3 regions of the Pseudomonas sp. Q12-87 genome follow, and region 1 is predicted to be linked to each of the others. Evidence: predicted binding sites of a transcription regulator. Region 1 holds the regulator's gene; each other region holds the start of a gene.
What was found. Region 1 encodes FliA, which starts transcription of late flagellar genes. Its sites were predicted from a motif close to CTAAAGTTTNNNNNNNNNNNGCCGNTAA; they were not measured.
Positions count from the first base shown of each region.

Region 1 (10,475 bases):
AGTGCCTTGCTGGTCAACCATTTCTGGGAGATCGCCGGCAAGCTCGGCTGGGTCTTGGGCGCAGCGATGGTGCTGGTATTGCCTGCGATCACGGCGTTGCTGGTGGTCAACATTGCCTTTGGCGTGATGACCAGGGCGGCTCCGCAGTTGAACATCTTCTCCATCGGTTTTCCGCTGACGCTGGTGTTGGGCATGGTGATTTTCTGGATCAGCATGGGCGACATCCTCAATCAATATCAGCCCTTGGCCACCGAGGCCTTGCAGCTGCTACGCGACATGGCACAGGCGCGCTGAACCATGGCTGAGAGCGAGAGTGGCCAGGACAAGACAGAAGACCCCACGGATAAGCGCAAGCGCGAATCCCGTGAGAAGGGCGAGATCGCTCGTTCCAAGGAGCTCAATACCCTGGCGGTGATGCTCGCCGGGGCGGGCGGTCTGTTGATCTATGGCGGTGGGTTGGCCATGGATCTGCTGGAAATCATGCGTCTGAACTTTTCCCTGCCTCGCGAAGTGCTGCTCACCCCGGGGGCCATGGCGCAATACCTGCTGCATTCAGGCAAGATCGCGATCCTGGCGGTGCAGCCGGTGTTGCTTTTATTGTTGCTGGCTGCTGTTGTCGGTCCGATTTCCCTGGGTGGCTGGCTGTTCGCCGCCGGAAGCATGGCCCCCAAGTTCAGTCGGATGAACCCGGCTGCCGGCATCAAGCGCATGTTCTCCACCACGGCTTTGATGGAGCTGCTCAAGGCTCTTGGCAAGTTTTTCCTGGTTCTGTTCGTGGCGTTGACGGTTTTGCAGTCCGATATTGACGACTTGCTGCGTATTGCTCACGAGCCGCTGGAACAGGCCATCATCCACAGCGTCCAGTTGGTGGGTTGGAGCACCCTGTGGATGGCCTGTGGCTTGATATTGATCGCCGCCATCGACGTGCCGATCCAGCTTTATCAGAGCAAGCAGAAGCTGATGATGACCAAGCAGGAGATTCGCGACGAGTACAAGGACCAGGAGGGCAAGCCAGAGGTCAAGCAACGGATCCGCCAGTTGCAGCGCGAGGTCTCCCAGCGCCGGATGATGGCGGCTATCCCGGACGCCGATGTGGTCATCACCAACCCGACCCACTATGCCGTAGCGCTCAAATACGACCCCGAAAAAGGCAACGCGCCGGTATTGCTCGCCAAGGGCAGCGATTTCCTGGCGCTGAAGATCCGCGAAATTGCCGTGGCCAACGAAGTGATGCTGCTCGAATCCCCAGCCCTGGCGCGGTCGATCTACTACTCCACGGAACTGGACCAGGAAATTCCCGGTGGCCTGTACCTGGCCGTGGCCCAGGTATTGGCCTACGTCTACCAGATCCGCCAGCACCGCGCCGGCAAGGGCAAGCGTCCCGAACCGCTCAAGGATTTGCCGATTCCGCCGGATCTGCGGCGCGATTCCTGAAGCGAACGCTAAACCCTGTGGGAGCGGGCTTGCCTGGTGTTGAGACCTCTATCTCAGCCTCCGGCCAAAGTTGGAAGGCTTCTTGCAATACCCCGTCTGCGCCCCCTCCGGGCGTCAAAAGTTTGCTTCACAGGAACGGGGATTATTGGTGGATCGCTCTCAGTTACTCAGCGCCGCGCGCAGCAACGTCGTAGACCTCAGTCGGGGTAACCTGGGCGTGCCGTTGTTGCTGCTGGTCATGCTTGCCATGATGATGCTGCCGGTGCCGCCGTTCCTGCTGGACGTGTTCTTCACGTTCAACATCGCCTTGTCCATTGTCGTCCTGCTGGTGTGCGTCTACGCTTTGCGGCCGCTGGACTTTGCCGTATTCCCGACCATCCTGCTGGTGGCCACGCTGTTGCGCCTGGCGCTGAACGTGGCGTCCACCCGTGTGGTCATGCTCCACGGCCAGGACGGTCACGCCGCCGCCGGTAAGGTCATCCAGGCCTTCGGTGAGGTGGTGATCGGCGGCAACTACGTGGTCGGTATCGTGGTTTTCGCCATTTTGATGATCATCAACTTCGTTGTGGTGACCAAGGGCGCCGGGCGGATCTCCGAGGTGAGCGCACGGTTCACCCTCGATGCGATGCCCGGCAAGCAGATGGCGATCGACGCCGACCTCAACGCCGGCCTGATCGATCAGAACCAGGCCAAGCTGCGACGCCTGGAAGTGGCCCAGGAAGCCGAGTTCTACGGTTCCATGGACGGTGCCAGTAAGTTCGTGCGCGGTGACGCCATCGCCGGCCTGCTGATTCTGTTCATCAACCTGATCGGTGGCATGGCGGTCGGTATCTTCCAGCACAACATGTCGTTCGGTGATGCTGGCAAGGTTTACGCCTTGCTGACCATTGGTGACGGTTTGGTGGCGCAATTGCCATCACTGTTGTTATCCACAGCGGCGGCGATCATGGTGACCCGTGCTTCGGGCTCCGAAGACATGGGCAAGCAGATCGGTCGGCAGATGTTCGCCTCGCCCAAGGCCCTGGCCGTTGCGGCCGGCCTGATGGCGGTGATGGGCCTGGTGCCGGGCATGCCACACGTTTCCTTCCTGACCATGGCCGCCGTTGCGGCGGGCGGCGCCTACCTGTTCTGGAAGAAGCAGAACATGCAGAAGCTCCAGGCCCTGCAAGAGGTCAAGCGTCAGCAGGAATTGTTGCCTTCGCCGGCTCGCGCCATGGAAACCAAGGAACTGGGCTGGGACGACGTGACGCCGATCGACATGATTGGCCTGGAAGTCGGCTACCGCCTGATTCCTTTGGTCGACCGCAACCAGGGCGGCCAGTTGCTGGCGCGGATCAAGGGCGTGCGCAAGAAGCTGTCCCAGGATCTGGGGTTCCTGATGCCCACGGTCCATATCCGCGACAACCTCGACCTGGCGCCGAGCGCCTATCGCCTGACGCTGATGGGGGTGATCCTGGCCGAGGCCGAGATCTACCCGGACCGCGAGCTGGCGATCAACCCGGGGCAGGTCTACGGCACGCTCAACGGCATCACCGCCAAGGATCCGGCTTTCGGCCTGGAAGCGGTGTGGATCGAAATCAGCCAGCGGGCCCAGGCCCAGTCCCTCGGCTATACCGTAGTGGACGCCAGTACCGTGGTGGCAACCCATTTGAACCAGATCCTCTACAAGCACTCCAGCGAGCTGATTGGCCACGAAGAAGTCCAGCAATTGCTGCAAGTACTGGCCAAGGGCTCGCCGAAACTGGCCGAAGAATTGGTGCCGGGTGTGCTTTCGCTGTCGCAACTGCTCAAGATTCTTCAGGCGCTGCTGGCCGAGCAAGTGCCGGTGCGCGACATCCGCAGCATCGCCGAAGCCATCGCCAACAACGCTTCCAAGAGTCAAGATACCGCCGCTATGGTGGCGGCGGTGCGCGTCGGCGTCTCCCGCGCAATCGTCCAAAGCATTGTAGGCACTGAGTCCGAGCTGCCTGTGATCACTCTGGAACCAAGGTTGGAACAGATATTGCTCAATAGTCTTCAGAAGGCAGGACAAGGCTCGGAAGAGGGTGTCCTGCTGGAGCCAAGCATGGCCGAGAAGCTGCAGCGTTCGCTGATCGACGCAGCCCAACGGCAAGAGATGCAAGGCCAACCGGTGATCCTGCTGGTGGCCGGTCCGATTCGCGCGATGCTCTCGCGATTCGGGCGCCTCGCGGTCCCGGGGCTGCACGTGCTGGCGTACCAGGAAATACCGGACAACAAGCAAGTGACCATCGTTGCGACAGTAGGGCCCAACGGCTGAGGTAGTGGTTTATGCAAGTGAAGCGTTTTTTCGCCGCCGATATGCGTCAGGCCATGAAGCTGGTTCGTGACGAGCTGGGCGCTGAAGCAGCCATCATCGGCAATCGCCGGATCGCTGGCGGTGTCGAGCTGACGGCGGCTCTGGATTACAAATTGTCGGCGCTGGCCCCGCGGGTTCCGAACATGGAACTCGAGGACGAGCTGCGCAAGACCCAGTCGCGCATCGCCAGCGCCCAGGCCGAATTGAGCCTGCGCAGCAGTGAAGGCGAGGCTGCCGGCACCAATCGTCAATTGTTCGCTGGCCAGCCGCTCACCGCCGGCCTGCCGCTGACCGCAGCTGAACCACTCATCGAACCGGCCCCGGCCGAACCGCGTCGCGCTGCACCGGCCCAGGCCGCGCCAGCCCGTGGTGTCGACCCGCGTGCCCTGGACTCGATGCGCTTCGAACTCAACAGCCTGCGTGAACTGATGGAAGTTCAATTGGGCTCCCTGGCCTGGAACCAGCTGCAAGGCAGCCGTCCGGCCCAGGCCAACCTGTGGCGTCGCCTGCAACGCATCGGCCTGTCCGGCCCGTTGTCCCGGGACCTGCTGGCGCTGATCAACGGCATCGAAGAGCCTCGCCAGGCCTGGCGCATGTTGCTGGCGCACCTGGCACGCATGATTGCCACACCGGAAGTCGAGCCGCTGGAAGAGGGCGGTGTGATTGCCATGGTCGGTCCTGCCGGCATGGGCAAGACCACCACCTTGGCCAAGCTCGCCGCCCGTTATGTTCTCAAGTACGGCGCCCAGAGCATCGCCCTGGTGAGCATGGACAGTTTCCGCATCGGTGCCCAGGAGCAACTCAAGACCCTGGGCCGGATCCTCAATGTGTCGGTGACCCATGTGGATCCGGGCCAATCCCTGGCCCAGGCGCTGGAGCCATTGCTGCGCAAGCGCGTCGTGCTGATCGATACCGCCGGCCTGCAAGCCAGCGATCCGGCCCTGCGCATGCAGCTTGAAAGCCTGGCCGGGCGTGGTATCAAGTCGAAAAATTATCTCGTGTTGGCAACCACCAGCCAGAAACAGGTTCTAACCGCCGCATACCACAGCTACAAGCGCTGCGGGCTGGCCGGCTGCATCCTGACTAAGCTGGATGAAACGGCAAGCCTGGGCGAGGTGTTGAGCCTGGCGATCGGCCATGAACTGCCGGTGGCTTACCTGACCGACGGGCCGCGGATCCCGGATGATTTGCATCTGCCGCGCCGTCATCAACTGGTCAGCCGTGCCGTGAGTGTGCAAATGCAGGAAGAACCCAGCGAAGAAGCCATGGCTGACATGTTCGCTGATATCTACCACAGCCCGACCAAGCAGGTCGGCTGAGGTAATCATGAATATTTTTTGTACCTACATCGATGGTCTGCCATGCATTGTTCCGTATGTGAACGCGCAGCCAGTAATGTGGCCTCCGTCTAAGTAAGACAAGGTAAAGAACGAACATGGGCAGCATGCATCCCGTACAGGTGATCGCGGTGACCGGCGGCAAAGGTGGCGTCGGGAAGACTAACGTGTCAGTGAACTTGTCCCTGGCTCTGGCAGAGCTTGGCCGACGGGTCATGCTGCTGGACGCCGACCTGGGCCTGGCGAACGTCGACGTGCTGCTGGGGCTCACACCCAAGCGCACCCTGGCGGACGTCATCGAAGGCCGTTGCGAACTTCGCGATGTGCTCTTGCAAGGGCCCGGCGGGATTCGCATCGTGCCGGCAGCCTCCGGCACCCAGAGCATGGTTCACCTGACCCCGGCCCAGCACGCGGGCCTGATCCAGGCCTTCAGCGACATCGGGGACAACCTCGATGTGCTGGTGATCGACACCGCAGCCGGCATCGGCGACTCGGTCGTCAGTTTCGTCCGCGCCGCCCAGGAGGTATTGCTGGTGGTCTGCGACGAGCCGACGTCCATCACCGACGCCTATGCCCTGATCAAGTTATTGAACCGCGACTACGGCATGAACCGCTTCCGTGTCCTGGCCAACATGGCCCAGAGCCCTCAGGAAGGACGCAACCTGTTCGCCAAGTTGACAAAGGTCACGGATCGCTTCCTGGACGTCGCCCTACAATACGTCGGCGCCGTGCCTTACGACGAAAGCGTACGTAAGGCTGTCCAGAAGCAACGTGCCGTCTATGAAGCCTTTCCACGTTCCAAATGCGCGCTGGCGTTCAAGGCAATCGCCCAGAAGGTCGATACCTGGCCACTGCCGGCCAACCCACGCGGGCATCTGGAATTTTTCGTCGAGCGTCTCGTGCAACAAACAGCAGGGCCCGTGTTATGACAGCCAGCGGTTACAACCATCTCTACAAGAAATCGGCACGGGACGCCCAATACGAACTGATCGAGCGTTACGCGCCCCTGGTCAAGCGCATCGCCTATCACTTGCTGGCCCGGTTGCCGGCCAGTGTCCAGGTCGAGGACTTGATCCAGGCGGGCATGATCGGTTTGCTTGAAGTGTCGAACAAATATGACGCGAGCAAGGGTGCCAGTTTCGAGACCTATGCCGGTATCCGCATTCGCGGCGCAATGCTCGATGAAGTCCGCAAGGGTGATTGGGCACCGCGTTCGGTGCATCGCAATACCCGCATGGTCAGTGATGCCATTCGTGCAATTGAAGCTAAAACCGGGCGTGACGCTAAAGATCACGAGGTTGCGGCCGAACTCCAGTTAAGTCTCGATGATTATTACGGGATTTTGAACGATACCTTGGGCAGTCGCCTGTTCAGTTTCGACGACCTGTTGCAGGACGGCGAACACGAAGGACTGCACGAGGACGGCGCGAGTGCTCACATGGAGCCGTCGCGTGACCTGGAAGATGAGCGTTTCCAGAGCGCGCTGGCGGATGCGATTGCCAATTTGCCGGAGCGTGAGCGACTGGTCTTGGCGCTGTACTACGACGAAGAGCTGAACCTCAAGGAAATCGGTGAAGTCCTGGGGGTCAGCGAATCGCGGGTCAGCCAGTTACACAGCCAGTGCGCGGCCCGTTTGCGGGGGCGTTTGGGGGAGTGGCGAGCGCGCTGACAGGCAGTGTGGAGACATGGCAAGACAGGTATGGCGTGCGCCGTACCAGTCGTCATTCGTTGTGCTCCGTACCGTTGTCGAGTGTTGTGCCGGATTGATTGAAATGGCGCGTTCAGGTGCTGGACGCGTTTAAGACTGCTTGGAGGTCGAATTGGACAAGAACATGAAAATCCTCATCGTTGATGACTTCTCAACGATGCGGCGGATCATTAAGAACCTGTTGCGTGACCTTGGGTTCACCAACACGGTCGAGGCCGACGATGGCACTACTGCCATCCCGGTCCTCAACAGCGGGAGCATCGACTTTCTGGTGACTGACTGGAACATGCCCGGCATGACCGGTATCGACTTGCTGCGCCACGTGCGCGCCGATGAAAAACTCAAGCACCTCCCGGTGCTGATGGTCACCGCCGAAGCCAAGCGCGAGCAGATCATCGAAGCGGCCCAGGCCGGTGTGAACGGCTACGTGGTCAAACCCTTCACGGCCCAGGCGTTGAAAGAGAAGATCGAAAAAATCTTTGAACGCATCGGTTAACGGCGCCACGGGGGAGCTATGGATAACGAATCTTCAATGGGCGATTTCGAATCGACCCTGAAAAAACATGCCCGCGAACTGGTCGACAGCCTTGAAAAGGGCCGCTTCGGTGATGCGGTTCAAATGATTCATGAGCTCAACCAGACCCGCGATCGTGGTCTGTACCAGGAAGTCGGCAAGCTCACCCGTGAACTGCACAGTGCGATCGTCAATTTCCAGATCGACCCGCACATGCCGCAGGCCGAGGAAGTCTCGCAGATCACTGACGCCACCGAGCGCCTGGGTTATGTGGTCAAGCTCACCGAGGCCGCGGCCAACCGCACCATGGACCTGGTGGAAAGCGCTACCCCGTTGGTCAATGGACTGAGCGAAGAAGCCCAGGCCCTGAGCACCGACTGGGGCCGCTTCATGCGCCGCGAAGTGGGTGCCGAGGAGTTTCGCGAACTGGCCCGTCGAGTCGACGGTTTCCTGACGCGCAGCAGCACCGAGAACCGTGCGGTGGCGAGCAACCTCAATGACATTCTGCTGGCCCAGGACTATCAGGACCTGACAGGCCAGGTAATCAAGCGTGTGACCCAACTGGTCACCGAAGTGGAAAGCAATCTGCTCAAACTGGTGTTGATGGCCAGCCAGGTCGACCGCTTTGCAGGCATCGAACACGACCGTGAAGCGATACTTGCTGAAAAAGATCCACAAAAACATCTCTCTCAGGGTGAAGGTCCGCAGATTCATGCCGATAAAAGAGAAGACGTTATGTCCGGTCAGGACGATGTGGACGATTTGCTGTCCAGCCTTGGATTCTGAGTTTTAGCCCTGTTTTAGGAGCAGCCACTAATGAGCTTCGGCGCCGATGAAGAGATCCTTCAGGATTTCCTGGTTGAGGCCGGCGAGATTCTAGAGCAACTGTCTGAGCAACTGGTCGAGCTGGAAAGCCGACCGGATGATGCAGATCTGCTCAATGCAATTTTTCGCGGTTTCCACACTGTAAAAGGAGGCGCCGGCTTCCTCCAGCTCAATGAGCTGGTGGAGTGCTGCCACATTGCCGAAAACGTGTTCGACATCCTGCGCAAGGGTGAGCGACGCGTCGATTCGGAATTGATGGACGTGGTGCTTGAAGCGCTGGATGCGGTCAACAGCATGTTCAGCGAAGTGCGTGAGCGCTCGCCGATTACCCCGGCCACCCCTGAGTTGCTTGCCGCGCTGTCGCGCCTGGCCGAGCCGCAATCGGCTGACGCCGCACCGGTGGTCGAGACGATCGTTGAAGAACCGGTCGCCGAAGCATCGGGTGACATCACCGATAATGAATTCGAACAACTGCTGGACTCGCTGAACGCCGTCAAGGCCGAGGCCGAGGCACCAGCCGCTCCTGTCGCCCCTGCTGCGCCGGCGGCCTCTGCTGCTGGCAGCGATGAAATCACCGACGCTGAGTTCGAGTCACTGCTCGATCAGTTGCATGGCAAGGGCCAGTTCGCGGTCGATGCCGTCGTTCCTGCGGCAGCCCCGGCGACCCCAGCCGCGCCGAAAGCGGCCGGCGACAACTCCGACATCACCGATGATGAATTCGAAGCGCTGCTCGATCAGTTGCACGGCAAGGGCACCTTTGCCGTTGACGCGCTGGATTCGGCCATCGCTTCCGCGCCGACTCCGGCCAAGCCTGCCGCTGCTGCGGCCGGCAGCGACCTGATCAGCGACCACGAATTCGAGTCGCTGCTCGACGAGCTGCACGGCAAAGGCAAGTTCAGCGAAGTCGGTACGGCTTCTGTTGCGCCCGCCGCCACCGTCGCACCCGCGGCCAAGGCAGCGCCTAAACCCGCCGCCAAGGCACCGGAGCCGAAAGCCGAGGCCCCCAAGCCTGCCGCTGCAGCTGCCCCGGCGCCGGCCCGTGCCCCTGCGGCTGCGCCGGCGGAAAAACCCGCCAGCGAAGCCGAGACCACTGTGCGGGTCGACACTGCGCGCCTGGACGAGATCATGAACATGGTCGGCGAACTGGTGCTGGTGCGTAACCGCCTGGTTCGCCTGGGCCTCAACAGCCAGGACGAAGCCATGTCCAAGGCCGTGTCGAACCTCGACGTGGTCACGGCCGACCTGCAGACCGCCGTCATGAAGACGCGGATGCAGCCGATCAAGAAAGTCTTCGGGCGCTTCCCGCGCCTGGTTCGTGACCTGGCTCGCCAGCTCAAGAAAGAAATCAATCTGGAACTGGTGGGCGAAGAGACCGACCTGGACAAGAACCTTGTCGAGGCCCTGGCCGACCCATTGGTCCACTTGGTGCGCAACTCGGTCGACCACGGTATCGAAGAGCCGGCTGACCGCGAAGCGATGGGCAAGCCCCGCAGCGGCAAGGTCATCCTGTCGGCTGAACAGGAAGGCGACCACATCCTGTTGTCCATCTCCGATGACGGCAAGGGCATGGACGCTGATGTCCTGCGCGGTATCGCCGTGAAGAAAGGCCTGATGGACAAGGACGCGGCGGACCGGCTCAGCGAGTCGGATTGCTTTAACCTGATCTTCGCACCAGGCTTCTCGACCAAGACCGAAATTTCCGACGTCTCCGGACGTGGCGTGGGCATGGACGTGGTGAAAACCAAGATCGCCCAGCTCAATGGCACCATCAACATCTACTCGACCAAGGGCAAGGGCTCGAAGATCGTCATCAAGGTCCCGCTGACCCTGGCGATCATGCCAACCCTGATGGTGATGCTGGGCAACCAGGCGTTCGCCTTCCCGCTAGTCAACGTCAACGAGATTTTCCACCTCGACCTGTCGCGCACCAACGTGGTGGACGGCCAGGAAGTGGTGATCGTGCGGGACAAGGCACTGCCGTTGTTCTACCTCAAGCGCTGGCTGGTCAGCTCTGCGGCTCACGTGGAACAGGGCGAAGGCCATGTGGTGATCCTTTCGGTGGGCACCCAGCGGATCGGCTTTGTCGTCGACCAGTTGGTGGGCCAGGAAGAAGTGGTCATCAAGCCGTTGGGCAAGATGCTCCAAGGCACCCCGGGCATGTCCGGCGCCACCATCACCGGCGACGGCCGCATCGCGTTGATTCTCGATGTGCCAAGCATGCTCAAGCGCTACGCCGCACGGCGTATTTGATTCAAGACAGGCGTGGCCCAGAGCCGCGCCTCGTCTAACGGAGTGTTTATGGTAGTTAAAGTCCTGGTGGTGGATGATTCGGGGTTCTTC
Region 1 covers NZ_LHVI01000024.1:181,223-191,697, reverse strand. Annotated here, with positions in the region: gene fliR (flagellar biosynthetic protein FliR) at 1-294, shown strand, start outside; gene flhB (flagellar biosynthesis protein FlhB) at 298-1,434, shown strand; gene flhA (flagellar biosynthesis protein FlhA) at 1,583-3,712, shown strand; gene flhF (flagellar biosynthesis protein FlhF) at 3,724-5,070, shown strand; gene fleN (flagellar synthesis regulator FleN) at 5,187-6,017, shown strand; gene fliA (RNA polymerase sigma factor FliA) at 6,014-6,757, shown strand; gene AD663_RS19175 (chemotaxis response regulator CheY) at 6,921-7,292, shown strand; gene AD663_RS19170 (protein phosphatase CheZ) at 7,311-8,096, shown strand; gene AD663_RS19165 (chemotaxis protein CheA) at 8,127-10,385, shown strand; gene AD663_RS19160 (chemotaxis response regulator protein-glutamate methylesterase) at 10,434-10,475, shown strand, end outside.

Region 2 (10,475 bases), on a different contig from region 1:
GAAGCCGCTCAATGCCGCGCCTGCCAAGGCCCAGTGGGCATCCGGGGCGAGCCACAGCAGCAACAGGCCCAGGGTTTCCACCGATAGGCAGGCAATCGCCACGCGAAAACCACCCAGACGGTTGATCAGGTTGCCGAACAACAAGCGCGCACCGATGAAGCTGGCGCCAAACAAGCTCAGGCATAACACCGCGTTGTCCCAGTGCTGGGTGGCGTAATACAGGGTGATGAAGGTGGCGATGGTGCCAAACCCGATGGAGCCCAAGGCCAGGCCGCAGCCGTGCGGCAGAACACGCCCCAGCACGTGCATGAACGGCAGACGCTCGCCGACGACGATGGGCGCGGCAGTCTTGCGCCAGGCCAGTGCCAAACCCAGCAAACCCAGCAAGATAATGCTGACGCCCATGCTCCACAGCCCCAGGCTATTGACCAGCCACACCCCCAATGGCGCACCGATCGCCAGCGCGCCGTAACTGGCGATACCGTTCCAGGAAATCACTTTGGCGGTATTGGCCGCACCCACTCGGCCGATGCCCCAGCCAATCGACCCCGAACCCACCAGGCTTTCCGCACTGCCCAGCACCAGGCGACCGATCAACAGGCTGATCAGGCTGAACGTGGGCAAATGCGGCGTCCAGACCGATACCAGCATGAACACACCGCTCAGCCCGCAGCCGGCGAGACCGATCATGACCGCGCGCTTGCTTCCCTGGTTATCGATGATTCGTCCTGCATAGGGCCGACTGAGGAGGGTGGCCAGGTATTGCACGCTGATCACCAGCCCGGCCATCACCGCGCCGAAACCCAGTTCGCTGTGGACGTAGCCTGGCAACACTGCCAGGGGAATGCCGATGTTCAGGTAGCCGATGAAGGTGAACAGGACGATGGAGACGACTTGCAGCGTGACCGCCAAGGCGCGCGGGGAATCTGACATGGGGAAAGGGTCCACGGAGCAGCAGGATAGATAGGCTGCTTATGATAGCGGCGAGCGTGCTGTCAGCGGAGGTAAAAGTAAAACTATTTGCCCAGCGGTTTTTCAGCTGTCGGGCCGTTGGCCGACCAGTTGCGTGGTGACCAGCGCGGCGAGGGCATTTTCTTCGGTGCCGAAACGGGCCAGCAGGGCGGCTTGTTTCTCAGGGGAGAGGCGTGTCCAGATCTCGACCATTTTTTCGGCGGTGCCGATCAGCACGCTGGCTTGGGCTTCGCTGAAGGTGTCGCGGTCATCGGTCATGGTAGGGGCTCGGGATTCAGGCAGTGTGGAAAGCGCATCTTAGCGCTTTCCACACGGTCTGGTGATGCGGGTGTATCAGTCTTCGTTGTCGGCCTGGCGGCGTTCAGTGGCTTCTTTCGGCTCGGGTTGCTGGGCGTCTGGTTGCCCCCCGGCTTGTAGCGTGGTCGTCTGCTCAGTGTCGTGCAGGCTTGGGAAGGGGAGATTAGGGATCTCGTGCATATCGCGCTCCTCGCAAAGTCTGTTGATCGATCGGGTAGATCCGCGCTTTTACAAAGCCTGGGCAGGATACAGCAGGGAAAATGACAAATAGACGATTAATTTCCGTTGCGCCGACAGATGGGGTTGTCTGCACAGGTACGTCCATTTAGAGGTCTGATAACCAGCGATTCGCTTTCTCGACCGATGGTCGGAAACGCTCAAGACCGCGGATTACGGGCCGATAGCCCAGGCATATCCCCTCGCATTCGGTTGCGACGCCGCGTACCGCGGACATGGAGGTCGGGACGTGTCGCTCTCTGAACCTGGCCCTTTTTCGTACCCTGAGATCGCCCTTCATGTTTCTACAAAAGTCCTTGAAAACCCAGATTCTCGCTCTGCTGAGCGGCAGCCTGCTGGCAATGTTGCTGATCGCCCTGGCGTCCTTTCATTTCCTTTCCGACGGTGTCCAGAACTACCGCAACTTGATCGACGGCCCGTTGCGCGCTTCGCAGCTGATCGACGAGGCCAACCTGCAATTCAAGGTGCAGGTCCAGGAATGGAAAAACGTGCTGTTGCGCGGCAAGCAGCCGGCGGAATTGGATAAATATTGGAAGCAATTCGAAGACCGCCAGCACGATGTCCAGGCGCTTCTGGGCGAATTGACCGGGCATGCAGGCGTTCCGGCGCCGATCAAGGCGCGCATCGAGCGCCTGCGTGACGAGCATCGGCAGTTGGGCGCAGCCTATCAGAAGGGACGTGATGCGTTTGTCGCGGCGGGTAGCGATGCGGCAGCGGGCGATGCGGCAGTAAAAGGTGTGGACCGCGCGGCCAGTGAGCAAATGAGCGAACTGGTAATCGACCTGCACAAGCTTGGGGCCGAGCAGTCGGTATCGATCAGCGCGGGGGCCGAACGCACGATCCTGCTCGGTGCCGTGGTGATGCTGGTTTCGAGCCTGCTCATCGGACTGTTCAGCCTGTGGCTGGTCAACCGTAGCCTGGTGCAGCCCATCCGTAGCCTGATCGAATACGTGACCCAACTGAGTCGCGGTCGTTTTGCCGAGCGGGTGGTCAGCAGCCGTCAGGACGAATTGGGTGACCTGGCGCTGGCAGCCAACACCTTGCGTGATTTCCTCGCCGAAACCTTTACTCGCCTGCAACGCAGTGCCACTGAGCTGAACAGCGCCAGTGGCGAGCTCAACGCCATCGCCGGCCTGATGAGCCATGGCACCAATGAGCAATTCGAACGCACCGACCAGGTGGCGACCGCGATGAACGAAATGTCCGCCACCGCCCAGGAAGTTGCCCGTCACGCCGCCGATGCGGCGCGGGCGGCCGACGATGCCGATCATTCGGCGCAGCAGGGCGAGAAGGTCATGCAAGGGACCATTCACACCATCACGCGCATGCGCGGTGAAATCGCCAACACGGCCACGGTTATTCGCCAGTTGGAAACCGACAGCGGTCGCATCGGCAAGGTGCTTGAGGTGATTCGAGGGATCGCCGAACAGACCAACCTGCTGGCTCTCAACGCCGCCATCGAAGCAGCGCGCGCCGGTGAGGCTGGACGCGGTTTTGCGGTAGTCGCCGATGAAGTCCGCAGCCTGGCCCAGCGCACGGCGTCGTCCATCATTGAGATCAATCAGATTATCCAGACCGTGCAAACCGGCGCTGTGGACGCGGCCCAGGCTATCGAGAGCGGGCAGTCGCGCAGTGAAGAAAGCGTGGAACAGGTGACCCAGGCCGGCGCCATGCTCGAACGCATCACCCAGGCCGTCGAAGCGATTCGCGACATGAACCGCCAGATCGCTACTGCGGCGGAAGAACAGACCTCCGTGGCCGAGGACATTTCGCGCAACCTCACTGAAATCACCAGCATCGCCAGCACCAACCTGGACAACGTCCAGCGCACCGAGGCCGCTGGTCGTAATCTGCATGGCCTGTCGGGCCAGTTGAACGAAGTAACGGCGCGGTTGAGTGCTTGATCTCATACATTTGCTGACCTGTGGCGAGGGAGCAAGCTCCCTCGCCACAAAACCCATGATGAGCTAGGGGCTAGAGGGTCGACCTCAATAATCACGCCGCTTGCGGAACGCCCATCGCCCGGCAATCAGCGTGAAGGTCGCCACCAGTGCCACGAGGATCCAGAAACCCTCGGGATCACCGGCCAGTGGCACGCCGCCGACGTTCATGCCAAAGAAACCGGCAATGATGTTGATGGGCAATGCCAGCACTGTGACCACCGTCAGGGTGAACAGGGTGCGGTTGCTTTGTTCATTGAGGTTGGCGGCTATTTCTTCCTGCAACAGTTTGATCCGTTCACCCAGGGCGGTGAGGTCGTTGATGATCAGCGCGAACTCCTCGGTGGATTTGCGCAACTCCTTGACGTCTTCCTTTTGCAACCACTGCGGTGGACGATTGAGCAGGCGCAGCAACGATCCAGGTTCCAGGGCCAGCAGCCGTTGCAGGCGCACCAGCACCCGGCGTTGGCTGCCCAATTCGCTGCGATTGGTCGACAATCGCGAAGACAGCAATTGGTCTTCGATCTGATCGACGCTCAGGCTGGTCTTGCGCACGATCTGGGTCAGCACTTCGCCTTGGTCGCGCAACAGATGCACGAGCAGTTCCAGTGGTGAGCGAAAGCATTCGCCGGCCTTGACCGATGAGCGCAGCTTGTCGACCGAGTGCAGGGGCTGCAACCGCGCGCTGACGATCAATCGACTGCGCACGCACACCCACAAGGTGGAGACATCCGAAGAGACGAGGTTGCTGAGGTTGAACACGACATCGTTCACCACGGCCAACAGCGCTGAGTCCACATGTTCGATGCGGGTCGAGCGCGAGCCTTCGTGCAAGGCTTCGAAAAAATCCTCGGGCAAGGCCAGATGACTTTTCATCCAGCGCTCGCACGCCGCGTGGGCCAGGTTCAGGTGCAGCCAGAGAAACTCATCTTCATTTTGCGGTTGTTCCAGGCTTTGCAGGGCTTGGGCCGAATCGATTTCCCGTCCGCGTTCGCCAGGACGGAAACGAAAGCCGTAAAGCAGGCCGAACAGATCCGGATCGCGGTGACTTTGATCGATGCTGTGGTTCATGAGGTCTCGCTGGCGGGAAGTGCCTGTGGCGGCGACAGGTTCACTTGAATGGCATCATCGCAAGCTTTCTTGATGCTTTTGTGACAGCTTGGGTTGCCTTGCCAGACCGGTAAAGATTTACACCGCGCACGCAAAAGAGCCGCGTAACTCGAAAGTTGCGCGGCTCTTTATGTTTTGCTTTAGATCAAGTGTCTTGCTTGTTGCTCAGGACTTTGCCGGTGGTCGCATCGAAGTCCACATCAAACTCTTTGCCGTCAGCGGTTTTCAGTTCCACTTCGTACTCATAGCCATTGAAGTGATTGTCCAGGTCAGTGTCGGTGATGGTCGCGCCCGGGTGCAACTTCAGGGCTTCTTCGTTCATCGATTCGAGGGACTTGATCTTGCCATCCTTGACCAACTGAGGGATCTGGTCGATCCGCACATCCGCTTGGGCAAGGCCGGCGGTGAGGGTCAGGGCAGCAGCGGCGAACAGGGCAGTCAACGTTTTCATAAGTTCTTTCCTTGGTGTCATTAAGGGTGAGTCGTTCAAGTGGGTTCAGATTATCTCTGGCAACTTAACTCACCCTTAATTCGGAAAACTTTTGAAACGCGGGATAAGCCCATGGAAATAAAACCGTAGTCCCATGGGCGTATTCGGGTCAGTAACCGCTTTTCTCCAACAGCTGCGCCACGCTGCCAGTTTCGGGGCGCTTGAAGTATTTAAGCAGTTCGCTGGCGCGGTTGGTGAAAATGCCATCGACGCCGGCATCCATCACTTTCTTGAAGTCCACCGCTTCATCCACGGTGTAGACATGCACCAGCAAACCTTGGTCATGGGTGTATTGGTTCATCCACGGTTGCACCAAGTCTGCGTAGCTCTGGCTACCGCCATGGGTCAACGCAGCGGACGGTCCGGTGCCGATGGCGCCCTGGGCCTTGGCGTACTGGACCCATTTTTCGAACTCGGCCTTGTCCTTGGGCTCCTGCTTGGCGTAATAGGCCGCCTTGTCGGTTTCGCCGGACTGGGCAAAAGGCACCGTGGACTTGGGTTCGATGTTGCCTTCGCCGACCCACAACAACAGGACCTTCGGCACTTTCGGCATTTCTTTGTGCAGCAATTCGAGGCTGCTTTTTTCAAAGGTCTGCAAGACAACTTTGCCCTTGCCCTGGCCCACCCCGGTGGCGCGCTTGGCCAGTTTGGAACCGGACGGGCTCAGCCAGCCGCGATCCTGCAGCTTGTCCTTCAGATCGCGCTCGATGCCAGGGAACAGTTTCGGCTCCTTGGTTTCGATGTACAGCCCCGGTTTTTGCTGCGGGTTGCCCTCGGCGATGTCGATCACTTCATCAAGAGTGAGGATCTTCAGACCCGCGAACGAAGGACGGGCGCGGTCCGGGTAGGCGGTGTTGAACCAGCTGCCGGCGTCGAGCGTCTTGAGTTCCGCCATGGTGAACGCGTTGGCGGTGCTGTCCTTGCGCTCGGGGAATTTGATCGCGACGTCTGTGGTGCGCAGCAAGCTGTCGTCATGCAGCACGAACAGTACCCCGTCCTTGCTGCGTTGCAGGTCCAGTTCCAGATAATCCGCGCCCAAGTCGCGGGCCAGTTTGTAGGAAGCGGCGGTGGATTCCGGCGCGTCGAACGAGGCACCACGGTGGGCGATGACCGCTGGGTGAGGAATGCCCTGGAGGGTCGCCAGGACCTTGGGGCTCGGCGCCTCCGAGGCTTGTGTCTGGCCGAAGCCGAGCAACAGGCTCAGCATCAGGACGCTGCGGGTAAAAGTAACAGGCATGCTCGAGATCCTTTCGTAGGTTTTCTGCAAAACCTATCTTTTAGCAACTGAACGCTTTTGGCGCTATCGCCATACCGACATAAACATGTGCAAAGCAGATTTTCCCCACGCATTTTTGGGTCGCTTTGCAGTACCCTTGGCCGCATCAGTTTCCCCGGCAGAGGGAGACGCGAAGCCATCGCTCCATATGCCCTGTGTGTAAACCATCGACCGGACGTCCAGCAGGACGCATTCATGAGGTTTACCATGCGCACCACCTCCACATTCATCTGTCAGGCCGCCGACCAGCTCAAGGGTTTCGTTGGCCTGAACCGCAAGACCGGCCAATACATTGTGCGATTCAGCGAAGACGCGTTCGGCATGGACGTGGCCGACGACGGCATCATTCCCACCAGCGAATTTGTCTGGGCGCCCGCGGCAGACGGCACCATGGCCCTCAAGCGCGAGCGGATCCAGTTGCTGCTGGACCAGAACATCGACGACCGCATCAACCTCAGCGAACCACTGCGGGTCTACATGGCCCGCGGCGATCTGCCGGAAATCGTGGCGGTGCGGCAGTTGGTGGCAGGCTGAGCCGCAATCTTGAATTGAAATGTAAGCCCTGTGGGGGTGAGCTTGCTCCCACTTGGGCTTTGCGGTGAACAATGAATCGGTAGGCGCCCGAAATAAATGTGGGAGCGAGCTTGCTCGCGAAGGCGGACTGTCAGTCGGTAACAATGTTGACTGACCCACCGCTATCGCGAGCAAGCTCGCTCCCACAGGTTTTTGTTTTAGCTGACAGGAATGTTATGAATTGAATGGGCACATGCTTCGACGAATGCTTGGATTAGCGGCGGTACGTGACCTTCCAATGCAGCACGCTCAGGCTGGAACAGCGTCGCGACAAAGAACGGATGGTCGCGCAGTTCCACGGCTCGCAAATCGCCAGCCGAATCCCTGGAGACGGCGTGCAAGCGTTCACTCAGCAAATCCTTTTCGAAATCCGGATTGACCCCGAATCGGCAGCGGTAGCCCTCGAAAGCTGTCTGCTGTCCGTAGGCTTTGGCAATCAGGGAATCTGCTTCGAACCGGAGGCTGTCGATGGTTTCAATCAAGGCACAGCTCAACGGCGTCAACAGCGCCCGTTCGGCGTCGGGGGCGGTTTCGCCATGGGCGGCATCGGCCCAGCCCATCACATTGCGCGCATATTCCAGTACCGAGTGTTGAAAACCGCCGCACGTGCCGAGGAAGGGGCGACGTTGTTCGCGGGCAAAACGAATGGCTCGCAAGGCGCCGTCTTCGTTTCGGTAAGGGCTCCCCGGCACACACCAGACGCCATCGAAGTCGTTCAGCATCGTGTCGTCGGCGATGAGCTCGGTGGCCACCCACTGGAAACGAATGTCATGGCCGGTTTGTTTTCCGGCCAGTTCCAGTGCGATGGGGATCGCTCGGTGGGCGGTGATGTGTGGGTCGTAATCGCCGATCAAGGCAATGTGCAAAGGATGCTGTTTTTCCATGGGAGGCTCGCCGCTTGTTGATTCCTGGTTGCCACTATAGATTGGCGCTCACGCAATCAATATTGGCGTTTCCCCAAGTGATCAATGCATCGACGCACTATCGTCTGGACTACCCCGATCTTTCCCTGATCCTGGCGCTTGTCCGTGGCGGCTCGCTGGCGCGGGCTTCGCGGTTGCTGAAAGTGGACGTGTCCACGGTATTTCGCTCGGTGCGCCGGCTTGAGGCGGCCCTGGGTCAGCCTCTGTTCGAAAAAAGCCGTTCCGGGTATTTGCCCACGAGTCTGGCCCAGACATTGGCCGAACAAGCCGAGCGCGCCGAGCAGGCCTTGGAGGCGGCGCGGGTGGGTGTGGAGCAGGGCGGTGAGGTCATCAGCGGCACGGTACGCCTGACGTGCAGTGACTCAGTCCTGCAGGCATTGCTGTTGCCTGCGCTGGCGCGGTTCATGCCCAACTATCCGGCGCTGACCCTCGAACTGAGCACTTCGAACGACTTCGCCAACCTCAGCCGCCGCGACGCCGACATCGCATTGCGGCTGACCCGTACGCCGCCAGAACACCTGGTCGGTCGAAACCTCGGCAACGTGGCGTACCGGGTCTGTGCCAGCGCCACTTACCTTCGCTCGATGCAACAGCAAGACCTGGCCTCCATGACTTGGATAGCACCGGATGATTTTCTTCCAGATCACCCCACCGTGGCCTGGCGCCGTCAACAGCTTCCTGGCGTCGTGCCTGCCTATCGCTGCAACAGCATGCTCTCGGTCACCGAGCTGGTGCGGGCCGGCCTGGGGGTTGCGGCGCTGCCGGACTTCCTGATTGACGAGCATCAGAGCCTGGTTCCGTTGGGCGAACCGTTGGCAGGGTATGACACGGCGCTTTGGCTGCTGACCCGTCCGGACTGCCGCGCCTTGCGTTCGGTGGTGACCTTGTTCGACGAGCTGGGGCGCAATCTGCGCTGGCGCTGACCTTAAACGAACGGCGTACGCACGGTTTAATCGAGGATGAGCGGCCAACGGTTATAGTGCTGTGAGCTCCAACCCCCGCCGAGAACATCATGATGACGAAATCGCCTCAACCCACCGCTGCTCCAGTTGACCATCTACGTTTTCATCGCCCCCACGCTCATCTGGGCCCGACGTTCGGCAATGACCGCTTCGCCCTGAGAGCGGAGGCTTTCGCGCGTTTTTTCGGGACGCCTATGTTCCTGGGGGCGCAAACGCTGATCGTGCTGTTATGGGTAAGCCTGAACTTGGTGGGGGTCTTGCACTTCGATGCTTATCCGTTCATTTTGCTTAACCTGGCGTTCAGCCTGCAATCGGCCTATGCCGCTCCGTTGATCCTGCTGGCGCAAACCCGTCAGGCGGCCCGGGACAAAGCCCAGGCCGAAGCCGATGCCCAGCATCGTGAAGCCTTGGCCATCGCCAACAGTGAGCGTCAGGCCCAAGCTGCTCAGAACACCGCGCAGTTGCTTGAGTTATTGGAACAGAACACCCGCCTGACAGAGATGACCAAGGCGTTGACTGAACGTATCGATAGCTTGACCACGGAAATGCATCAGAAATTCGTCAGTGCCCCACCGGCGCAGTAATCCTCAAGCAGTCCCAATGCTTGACTGTGCGAGGCGATGTTCAGGCCTGGTAACAGGCCAGGAACATATCCAAGGCTGATTCGACCACTTGTGTTTGCTGGTCCAGGGACAAGCTCGGCTGGCCCATGGAAATCTGTGGCCAAAAAGCAAATGCCTTGAGCAAGCCATGCATCTGTTGAGCGGCAAATGCCGGGTCCAGCGGTTTCAGCCGGCCATCGGCCTGGGCAAGGCGAATCCATGACGTCAGGCCTTCTTCTCGCTCGCCCATGCGCGCAACCATGTCCTGGGCTCGTTCAGGAGAGTGAATCGTCGCGGCGATGGCGATGCGCGCCAGGTCGAGGAAGTTCTCATCAGCGAGCATGTGCAACTTGGCTTGAAGCAGCGTTTGAAGCTGTTCCCGTAACGGCTTTGTTGAATCGTAGGAAGTGTCTTGTTCTGCCGTAATGCTGTTCCATAACCGGTTCAGAATCTCGGCAAACAGCTCCTCCTTGCTGGGGAAATGGTTGTACACCGTGCGTTTCGATACGCCGGCCGTTGCTGCGATCTTGTCCATGCTGGTGATCTCGAAACCGCTGCTACGAAATTCGGCGATCGCGGCCTGAAGGATGGCTTCGCGTTTTCGTTCGGTAAGGCGCTGCGGTACGGTCATGGGCGTTCGTCGGTTGAGAGAGGAGAACTTGCACTGGGCAGTTTACTTGCTCCCGGGATTCATGCAATCTAGAAACTACACCGAGTGGTGTACTTCACGAGCGAACGGCTAAGCGTGCATGCAACGGCCATCCAGCGTCCCACCACGGCGAAGCGCAATTGCGACAACGTCCTTGGAGCTATCGCACCATGAGCATTCCTTCTTTTTCGACCGACAACCCACCTGCCGATCATTCGTCCCGGCACGAACAGGGCAAGTACCGCAATCGCGCCTACACACCGCGGGAAGGGTTCGGCAAGACCCTGCGTATCATCTGGAACATGATCTTCCACAAACCGCGCAGCACCCGGCCTGCGGGCGCTATCGATGTTCAGCCGTTGACGCACGCCGCGTTGCTGGCCGCGCCGAACCACAGCGTATTCCGCCTCGGTCACTCCACCGTGCTGCTCAAGTTACGGGACA
Region 2 covers NZ_LHVI01000010.1:211,027-221,501, forward strand. Annotated here, with positions in the region: gene AD663_RS05800 (MFS transporter) at 1-933, opposite strand, end outside; gene AD663_RS05805 (hypothetical protein) at 1,036-1,230, opposite strand; gene AD663_RS29040 (hypothetical protein) at 1,306-1,449, opposite strand; gene AD663_RS05810 (methyl-accepting chemotaxis protein) at 1,785-3,410, shown strand; gene AD663_RS05815 (transporter) at 3,495-4,517, opposite strand; gene AD663_RS05820 (PepSY domain-containing protein) at 4,702-5,007, opposite strand; gene AD663_RS05825 (glycerophosphodiester phosphodiesterase) at 5,156-6,283, opposite strand; gene AD663_RS05830 (DUF2025 family protein) at 6,530-6,856, shown strand; gene AD663_RS05835 (CTP synthase) at 7,054-7,779, opposite strand; gene AD663_RS05840 (LysR family transcriptional regulator) at 7,794-8,741, shown strand; gene AD663_RS05845 (DUF1003 domain-containing protein) at 8,834-9,364, shown strand; gene AD663_RS05850 (TetR/AcrR family transcriptional regulator) at 9,405-10,013, opposite strand; gene AD663_RS05855 (MBL fold metallo-hydrolase) at 10,202-10,475, shown strand, end outside.
Region 2: AD663_RS05810 (methyl-accepting chemotaxis protein) is a predicted target of FliA. The motif match lies at 1,646-1,673, and genes of this name have one in related genera.

Region 3 (10,475 bases), on a different contig from region 1:
GACCATGCAGGCCATCGACCCGATGATCCTGCAGGCCGGTTCTATCTGCGGTGCCAGTCCCTGGACCAACTTCTTCCGGGTGTTCCTGCCGCTGTGCCGGCCGGGGCTGTTTTCCGGCGGCTTGATGGTGTTCGTGATGTCCCTCGGTTACTACGTGACCCCGGCGCTGCTGGGCGGTGCGCAGAACATGATGCTGCCTGAATTCATCATCCAGCAGGTGCAGTCATTCCTCAATTGGGGCCTGGCGAGCGCCGGCGCCGCGTTGTTGGTGGCGATCACGCTGGTGCTGTTCTACTTCTACCTGAAGCTCCAACCGGAATCCCCGGTGGGCGCCAGCAACGCGAGGTAAGCCGTCATGCTCCTGACCCCCAATGCCATGAGCCGGCGCATGCGGTTCGGCCTGTATTTCACCACGGGCCTGATCGCGCTGTTCCTGCTGCTGCCCATCGTCTTCATCGTGCTGTTGTCGTTCGGCTCATCCCAATGGCTGGTGTTCCCGCCGCCGGGCTGGACGTTCAAATGGTACGGCCAGTTCTTTTCCAATCCCGACTGGATGAGCGCGGCGCTGACCAGCCTCAAGGTCGCTGTGCTGACCACCGTCTGCGCCGTGGCGCTGGGGTTGCCGACGGCATTTGCCCTGGTACGCGGGCGCTTCCCGGGCCGGGAAATGCTCTACGGTCTGTTCACCCTGCCGATGATCGTGCCGCTGGTGATCATCGCCGTGGCGGTGTACGCGCTGTTTCTCAAGCTCGGCTACACCGGGACGATGTTCGCGTTCGTGGTCAGCCACGTCATCGTCGCGCTGCCGTTCACCATCATTTCGATCATCAACTCGCTCAAGCTGTTCGATCAGTCCATCGAGGATGCGGCGGTGATCTGCGGTGCCTCGCGCCTGCAGGCGGTGTTCAAGGTGACCTTCCCGGCGATTCGCCCGGGCATGGTCGCCGGCGCCCTGTTCGCGTTCCTGGTGTCGTGGGATGAAGTGGTGCTGAGCGTGATGATGGCCAGCCCGACCCTGCAAACCTTGCCGGTAAAAATGTGGACCACCCTGCGCCAGGACCTGACGCCTGTGATCGCCGTCGCCTCGACGCTGCTGATCGGCCTCTCGGTGTTGGTGATGGTGATTGCCGCCGCTCTGCGCCGGCGCAACGAAATCAGCGCCTGAGCGCCTAGGAGAACACGATGAGTGCCGTCAAAGACCCTGCACAACAGAACAACAAGACCCTGGTCAGTCTGCGCAACCTGAACAAGCACTACGGCGACTTTGCCGCCGTGGACGATATTTCCCTGGAGATCCAGGACGGTGAATTCCTGACCTTCCTCGGCTCCAGCGGCTCGGGCAAGAGCACCACGCTGTCAATGCTGGCAGGGTTCGAAACCCCCAGCAGCGGCGAAATCCTGGTGGAAGGCAAATCCCTGGTCAACGTACCGCCGCACAAGCGCGACATTGGCATGGTGTTCCAGCGTTACTCGCTGTTCCCGCACCTGTCGGTGCGCGACAACATCGCCTTCCCGTTGGCGATCCGCAAACTGGCGACCGCTGAACGTGAGCGCCGGGTCGATGCCATGCTCAAGCTGGTGCAGTTGGGCGAGTTCGCCCATCGCCGCCCTTCGCAACTGTCCGGCGGTCAGCAGCAGCGCGTGGCGATTGCTCGGGCGCTGGTCTACGAGCCGCGCATCCTGCTGATGGACGAACCCCTCGGCGCCCTGGACAAGAAACTCCGTGAGGACTTGCAGGACGAACTGCGCCAATTGCACCGGCGCCTGGGCATCACCATTGTCTACGTGACCCACGACCAGGAAGAAGCCATGCGCCTGTCCCAGCGCATCGCGATTTTCAGCCACGGCAAGATCGTCGGGCTGGGCAGCGGCTACGACCTCTACCAGAACCCGCCGAATGCCTTCGTCGCATCGTTCCTGGGCAATTCAAATTTCTTCAAGCTCAAGGCCCAGGGCAACGCGGCAGCGTCGTTCGAAGGGCAGTCGCTGTCGATCCGACTGACCGCCGGGCTGCAAACCGACCAGGACGTGTTGCTCATGGTACGTCCGGAAAAAGCCTTGGCCCTGAGCGTGGAACAAGCGGCACAGGAACCCTTGCCGGCCGGCTGGAATGAAGTCGCCGCCAAGGTCGTGGAAGTGCTGTTTCTCGGTGAGAGCCAGACCTGCAGCGTCGTCACGCCTGGCGGCACTTCCTTGACCGTCAAGGCACTTTCCGCCGCCGGCATGCCGCTCAAGGCCGGCGATCCGGTGCGCGTGCGCTGGGCCACGGCCGATGCCTGCGTCTACACACAATGGGCTGAGAGTGACCTGAACAAGGCCGCCGGCGCTCACTGATGAATACTGCGTCATAACCGCTTGAGTGCGAGGACTGCGAAATGATCGATGCCAACGTTTACAAACAAGTCATGGGCTCGTTCCCGTCCGGCGTGACGGTGATTACCACCCTGGACGATGACGGGCAAATCGTCGGCCTCACCGCCAGCGCTTTCAGTTCATTGTCGATGGACCCGGCCCTGGTGCTGTTCTGCCCCAACTACAGCTCAGATTCCTATCCGGTGTTGATCAAGAACAAACGCTTCGCCATCCACCTGCTCTCCGGCGGGCAACAGAGCGAAGCCTACGCCTTCGCCCGCAAAGGCAAGGACAAGGCCCAAGGCATCGAGTGGACCCTGAGCGAGCTGGGCAACCCGTTGCTGAGCAACGCCACCGCCATCATCGAATGCGAACTGTGGCGTGAATACGAAGGCGGCGACCACGCCATCATGGTCGGCGCCGTGAAGAACCTGATCGTGCCACAGCACACACCGGGGCCGCTGGTTTATTGCCACGGCAAGATGGGCGCCCTGCCCGTCCTCGCCTGAACCGATCGTCAACAACAAGAGATAGCGCCATGAAATTTTCCCTGTTCGTACACATGGAGCGCTGGGACGAAAGCGTCAGCCATCGCCAGTTGTTCGAGGACCTGAGCGAGCTGACCTTGTTGGCCGAGGCCGGCGGTTTCAGCACCGTGTGGATCGGCGAACACCACGCCATGGAATACACCATTTCGCCAAGCCCGATGCCGTTGCTGGCGTACCTGGCCGGCAAGACCACCACCATCCACCTGGGCGCCGGCACCATCATCGCGCCGTTCTGGCACCCGTTGCGGGTAGCCGGTGAATGCGCGCTGCTGGACGTAATCAGCAACGGGCGCATGGAAGTCGGCCTGGCCCGTGGCGCCTATCAAGTGGAATTCGACCGCATGGCCGGTGGCATGCCGGCCTCCTCCGGTGGCCAGGCCCTGCGGGAAATGGTCCCGGTAGTGCGTGCCCTGTGGCAAGGCGACTACGCCCATGATGGCGATATCTGGAAATTCCCCACGTCCACCTGCGTGCCCAAGCCGATCCGCAAGCCGCACCCACCGATGTGGATCGCCGCCCGCGACCCGGACTCCCACAACTTCGCCGTCGCCAATGGCTGCAACGTGATGGTTACGCCGTTGATGAAAGGCGATGAAGAAGTCCTGGACCTGAAGAACAAGTTCCAGGCGGCCCTGGACAACAACCCTGACGTGCCACGTCCCCAGCTGATGGTGCTGCGCCACACCCACGTGCACGCCACCGATGATCCCGATGGCTGGAAAGTCGGCGCCAAGGCCATTTCGAAGTTCTATCGCACCTTCGACGCCTGGTTCGGCAACAAACAAGTGCCGGTCAATGGCTTCCTCGCGCCAAGCCCGGAAGAAAAGTTCGCCGAGCGCCCCGAGTTTCAACTGGAGAATATCCGCAAGAACACCATGATCGGCACACCGCAGGAAATCATCGCCCGGATCAAGTATTACCAGGAGCTCGGTGTGGATGAGTTCAGCTTCTGGTGCGATAACAGCTTGCCCCATGCAGAGAAGAAAAAATCCCTGGAGCTGTTTATCCAGCAGGTGGTGCCGGCGTTTCGGTGATCCCCTGGCCTTTGGGCAGGCCGTTGAAGTGCCATCGCGAGCAAGCTCGCTCCCACTGTGGATTTGTGGCGTATGCAACAGCTGTTTACGCCACCGTCCGTGTTCGCGATGGCGGCCTGAAGCTGAAATAAAAAATGCCCGGCATTCTATAGCCGGGCATTTTTATTCATCCGCTGATCAGAACGTCACGCTGGCGCTCAGCTTGGCGGTACGCGGCTCACCGACATTGACTTGCAATTGGCTACCGGTGGAGGACGGGTAGTATTGCTTGTCGAACAGGTTGTCTACGTTCAGTTGCAGCGAGGTCTTGTGCCCCAGCACCGGCGATTCCCAACGCAGGAAGGCGTCGGCGACGGTGTAGCTGCTGAGCCAGAAATCGTTGGCGTTGTTGGCGGCGCGCTCGCCGACATAACGCGCGCCGGCGCCGGCATGCCAGGCGCCGAATTCGGCAGGCACGTTCAGGTGGTGGCTCAGGTACAGGCTGGCGGTGTGCTTGGGGGCATCGGCCAGGCGATGGCCTTCATTCTTTGGATCATCCAAAATCTCGGTTTGGGTATAGGCGTAGGTGCCGATCAAGTCCCAACGTTCGGCCAGGCGTCCGGTGATGTCCAGTTCCAGGCCTTGGGAGCCGACTTTGCCGGCGGCTTCTGCCAGGGTCACGCCATTGACGGTGGAAGACGTCACGACGTTTTTCTTCTCGATGTCGAAGAGCGCGACGTTGATGTTCAAGCCCGGCAACGGGTCGTACTTGGCACCGATTTCGTAGCTGCGTCCCTCTTCCGGCTTGAAGGTGCTGAGGTTGTCATCGACAGTATCGTTGGGCTTGAACGAACGGCTGTAGTTGCCATACAACGACAGCTCCTCGGTGGCCTTGTAGACCATGCCCAGGAATGGGACAAAGGCATCGCCATTGTCGTCGCGAACCGGCACCCTCTGGACTGACCCTTGCTGGCTGAATTGATCGTAGTGCTGATAGCGACCGCCGAAGACCAGGATCCAGCGATCGTCCAGATGCCAGTTGTCCTTCATGTATACCGAGCTGGAAGTCAGCTGGTTGCTCAGGTTGCTTTGGGTTGGGCTGATGACGCTGGGTTCCCCCAGACCGCCATATACCGGTTCAGTGATATCGAAGCCACCCCGTGCTACGCCACGGTAGGTCTTGCCACGGTATTGGTCCGACACCTGATTATCGACACCGATCAACAGGTCATGGCGCTGGCCGAACAGCTCCTGCTTACCCATGAAATCCCAACTCGCATATCGGGTTTCATCATCGTAATGAGCACCGTTAGCCGCCCGGCGCAGTGTGTTACCCGTCAATGAGTTGGGCTGCGCAATCGAAAGACTGTACCGGTCATTGTTCCAGCCATAAGTCACCCGGGTTTTCCACGCATCGCTCAGCTCATACTCGAACCGCGCGGTAGCCGTCTCGCGAATCCCTGTGCTCTTGGCCCACGGTTCATCGAGGCGCTTGTCATAGTCGATGTCCGCCGGATGACCGTTCTGGAACACCGTGCCACGGTCAAACGGGTTGGAATATTCGTTGTATTCATAGCTCAGGTTCAACGAAGCGCGCTCGCCGGTCCAGGCCAGGGACGGCGCCACGAGCGTGCTCTCGTTGACCCCGTAGTTGCGCCAGTAGTCTTCATGGCCGCGCTCGGCTATCAGGCGATAAGCCAGACCGGTATCGCCCAGCGGCCCGGTGGTATCCAGGGCCATGGTGCCGCCGCCTTCGCTGTAGGCCGAGCCGCTCAGCGTGGTGCTTTGGGCGTATTCGGGCTTCTTGCTGATAACGTTGATCAGGCCACCGGGTTCCAGCGCGCCATACAGCATGGAGGCCGGGCCCTTGAGCACTTCGACCCGCTCGGTGGTGGCGCTGAAGTTGTGTCCCAGGTTCGAGCGCACGCCATCGCGCAGGATCGAGCCGTCGTCGTTGGTGCCGAAACCGCGCTTGATCAGCGAGTCCCGCGAGCCGCCCAAGGTGTTGCCCTGGCTGACGCCGCTGACGAACTTCATCGCGTCGCCCAGCGAGCGCACCTGATAATCGGCCAAGGTCTGCTGGGTCACCACATTGATCGATTGCGCTTCTTCCTTGATCGGAACATCGCTTTTGCTCGCCGTACTGGCTTGCGATGCGGTGTAGCCCTCGTCCTGAGTGATACGACTGCCCTGGATGTCCGTGGCCGGCAGCTCGAGCGTGCCCTGCGCCCACACTGGGCTTGTGATGAAACAGCAGGACAACGTTGGCAGCACACACTTGATGAAAAGGTTGCGATTAGCGAGGGGGGTGGAACGATTCAAGACGCTGCACTCATGAAAGGGACGTTAATGAGAGCGAATATACTTTGAGAATAATTCCCAGTAAATATTTTGTATCATTTACATAGCGCCACCAACCCTGTGGGAGCGGGCTTGCTCGCGAAGGCGTCAGGTCAGTAAATACAGATTGGGATGACACACCGCTTTCGCGAGCAAGCCCGCTCCCCCAAAAGCCCAGCAAGAAAAATGATATCAAATAGCCCACATTTCTAAAGCTTTCGCCTCCGCGGTCGAATGTATGCCATTGAGTCAATTTTTCGCAGGAGCAGCGGCATGCAAACGTTAAAGGCCTTGTACGAGTCTATCGAGATGCGATTTTTCGATACGCTCACTAAAAAGCTATCGAGCCTTTTCCTGTTGGTGCTGGTCAGCGGGTTGCTGTATTGGGTGGCCCTCAGTGCCCGCGCCGAGATCGTTTTGCAGTTGCATAACGCTCAGTTGGACAGCGCCTTGCTGGGCCAGATCGAAGGCCGCCTCGACAGCCTTACCCATGCCCTGCTGTTCGGCACATTGCTGACAATGGGCATGATCAGCTTCATGGTCTGGTACTTCCGCCACCTTATCGTGCGGCCTGTCACGGCGATGACCAAGGCCCTGGAGGAGATCGCGAACGGTGAAGGCGACCTGTCCAAGGACCTGCCACTGGTGACTCACGACGAAATCCGCGTCCTGGCCGGCACCTGCAACCGGTTCCTGGCCAAGCAGCGGGAGATCATCAGCAACGTCCAGGCGTTGACCGTGCACATCGCCGTCGAATCGGCACGTTCGCTGAAAAACATCAGCGACTCCAGCGACAGCGCCACCCACCAGGCGCGTTTCGCCAAGGAAGTGATGGACCAGAGCAACACCGCCGTGGGCCGCATCGAAGAAGTCTCGCGCCAGACCCAGGGCATTTCCAGCACCACCGCCCAGAACCTGAGCATCGCCCGCGACTCCTACGCCGAGCTGCTGGAAGTGACCGGCAACATCAGCGAAATATCCAACAGCCTCGGTGAGTTCGCCACGCTGGTGGACGCCTTGAACCAGCGCTCGTCCAGCATCAAGTCGATTGTCGGGTTGATCCAGCAGATCTCTGCCCAGACCAACCTGCTGGCCCTCAATGCGGCCATCGAAGCCGCCCGGGCCGGCGAAAGTGGCCGTGGTTTTGCCGTGGTGGCCGACGAGGTACGCACGCTGGCGCAAAACGTCAGCCGGGCCACCGACGATATCTCCCGCAACATCGACGCCATGCTCCAGGAAGTCAGCTCCACCCACGAGCAAACCACGCAGATCAGCCACAGCGCCCGGGAAACCCAGAAAGTAGTGGAGCGCGCGTCGGGGCATTTCGAAAGCATGATCGTCGACTTCGAGTCCACCAACGGCAAGCTCGCCGACATCGCCGACCATATCCAGCAGTTTGCCGATACCAACACCGGGATCAACGAACGGGTCACGCAGATCCACGCCGACAGCCAGTCGATTGACCAGCGTATGCAGCATTCGGCGACGGCCACCCGTGATCTGTCCGGCGTGGCTGAGAAGGTCCAGACGCTACTGGGTCGCTTCGTGCTCGGCCACGGCAAGCTGGACGCCGCGATCACCCGGGCCAGCGAGTGCCGCAACACGTTGCAGGTACGCCTGGAAGAACTGCAAGGCGAAGGCCTCAATCTGTTCGATCAGAGTTACAAACTGATTCCCGGTACCGACCCCAAGCAGTACATGACCAGCTATACCGAACGCTTCGCCCAGGTCTGCCAGGAAGAATGCGACAAGCTCACCCGCAGCACACCGGGCGGCAAGGTTTCGTTCATCGTCGACACCAAGGGCTATTGCCCGGTGAACAACAGCTGGGTTTCGAAGCCGCCGACCGGGGACCGGGCCGTAGACCTGCCGGTATGCCGCAACAAGCGGATTTTCAACGACCCGATCGGCCTGCGCGCGGCGGGCAACGTCCAGCGCTTCCTGCTCCAGACCTACCTGCGCGACACCGGCGAAATCATGACCGAGATCGACGTACCGTTCTTCTTCGGCGGCCGTCACTGGGGGAACTTGCGAGTCGGGTTCGATGCGGCGGTGTTGTTGGCGGATTGACTGACCAAAAACCCTCGGTACACCCCAGATCTCAAGGCCACCCAAAACAACTGTGGGAGCGAGCTTGCTCGCGATGGCGGTGGGTCAGTCAACATCGAGGCGACTGATCTGACGCATTCGCGAGCAAGCCCGCTCCCACAAGGGTTCTGCGGTGTACGCCAATTTTGAGGCGCCCCAAAAAACCACTGTGGGAGCGGGCTTGCCCGCGAAGGCGGTCGGTCAGCCACATCAACGGCGACTGACCCGACGCCTTCGCGAGCAAGCCCGCTCCCACAGGAGGGGCTACATCAATTCAACAGCACTTGGGCCCGCCCTTGCCGCCGTAACGGGCTTCCTGGCGTTCGCGGAAGAACGCCTCGTAGTCCATCATCGGCTTGTCCGGGTGCTTGGTTTGCATGTGCTCGACGTAGTTGTCGTAGTCGGGCATGCCGACCATCAGGCGGGCGGCCTGACCGAGGTATTTACCGAGGCGACTCAAGTCATTGAACATCGTTGCAATCCTCTATCAAGCGTCCGGCAGGGCCTGGAATGGGGCTTCTTTGTCCGTGCGCTCTTTCGTGCCCCAGGCGGCGATGCCGACCTTGAGCGCGTAGAACAGGACGCTGAACACCACGAACAGGAACAACACCGTCAGCGTTGCGTTGGTGTAGGCGTTGAACACCACGTGCTGCATCTGCTCGACGCTCTTGGCCGGGGCCAAGATCTGGCCGGCAGCCAGGGCGTCGTTGTATTTGCGCGCCAGGGCCAGGAAGCCGATCGCTGGGTTGGCGTCGAACAGCTTGATCAGGCCTGCGGTGGTGGTGCAGATCAGCAGCCAGGCCGCCGGCAGCAACGTGACCCAGACGTAGCGTTGGCGCTTCATCTTGATCAGCACCACGGTGGCGAGCATCAGGGCGATACCGGCCAGCATCTGGTTGGAGATGCCGAACAGCGGCCACAAGGTGTTGATGCCGCCCAGCGGATCGATCACGCCCTGGTACAGCAAATAGCCCCACAGCGCCACGCAACCGGCGGTGGCAATGAGGTTGGCCGGCCAGGATTCGGTGCGCTTGAGCGAAGGCACGAACGAGCCGAGCAGATCCTGGAGCATGAACCGCCCGGCACGGGTGCCGGCGTCCACGGCCGTGAGGATGAACAGCGCTTCGAACAGGATCGCGAAGTGGTACCAGAACGCCATGGTGTTCTCACCCGGCAACACCGAGTGCAGGATCTGCGCGATACCGACCGCCAGGGTCGGCGCACCGCCGGCACGGGCCAGGACGGTGGTTTCGCCGATGTCCTTGGCCACCGCTTGCAGCGCTTCAGGGGTGATTGCAAAACCCCAGCTGCTGACAGTCTGCGCCACAGCCACCACGTCACCGCCGACGATCGCCGCCGGGCTGTTCATGGCGAAGTACACGCCCGGCTCGATCACCGATGCAGCGACCATGGCCATGATCGCCACGAAGGACTCCATCAGCATGCCGCCGTAACCGATATAGCGGGCGTTGGTTTCGTTATCCAGCAACTTGGGTGTGGTGCCCGAGGAGATCAGCGCATGGAAGCCCGAGACCGCGCCGCAGGCAATGGTGATGAACAGGAACGGGAACAGACCGCCCTTCCACACCGGGCCGGTGCCGTCGGTGAACTGGGTCAGCGCCGGCATTTTCAGCTCGGGCATGGTGACCAGGATGCCGATCGCCAGGGCGACGATGGTGCCGATCTTGAGGAACGTCGACAGGTAGTCCCGCGGCGCCAGGATCAGCCACACCGGCAACACCGCTGCGACAAAACCGTAGCCGATCAGCATCCAGGTGATCTGGATCCCGGTGAACGAGAACGCCTTGGCCCAGACCGGATCGGCGGCAATCTGCCCGCCCAGCCAGATCGAGCCCAGCAGCAACAGCACGCCGATCAGCGAGATCTCACCGATGCGGCCCGGGCGGATGTAGCGCATGTAGACGCCCATGAACATCGCGATCGGGATGGTCGCCATCACCGTGAAGATGCCCCACGGACTCTCGGCCAGGGCCTTGACCACGATCAGCGCCAACACCGCAAGGATGATGATCATGATCAGGAAGCAGCCGAACAGCGCGATGGTGCCGGGGATGCGGCCCATTTCCTCGCGCACCATGTCGCCCAGGGAGCGACCGTTGCGGCGGGTGGACAG
Region 3 covers NZ_LHVI01000020.1:236,600-247,074, forward strand. Annotated here, with positions in the region: gene AD663_RS14700 (ABC transporter permease) at 1-349, shown strand, start outside; gene AD663_RS14705 (ABC transporter permease) at 356-1,165, shown strand; gene AD663_RS14710 (ABC transporter ATP-binding protein) at 1,183-2,334, shown strand; gene AD663_RS14715 (flavin reductase family protein) at 2,376-2,861, shown strand; gene AD663_RS14720 (LLM class flavin-dependent oxidoreductase) at 2,891-3,934, shown strand; gene AD663_RS14725 (TonB-dependent siderophore receptor) at 4,112-6,235, opposite strand; gene AD663_RS14730 (methyl-accepting chemotaxis protein) at 6,527-8,323, shown strand; gene AD663_RS14735 (YbdD/YjiX family protein) at 8,616-8,813, opposite strand; gene AD663_RS14740 (carbon starvation CstA family protein) at 8,829-10,475, opposite strand, start outside.
Region 3: AD663_RS14730 (methyl-accepting chemotaxis protein) is a predicted target of FliA. The motif match lies at 6,463-6,490, and genes of this name have one in related genera.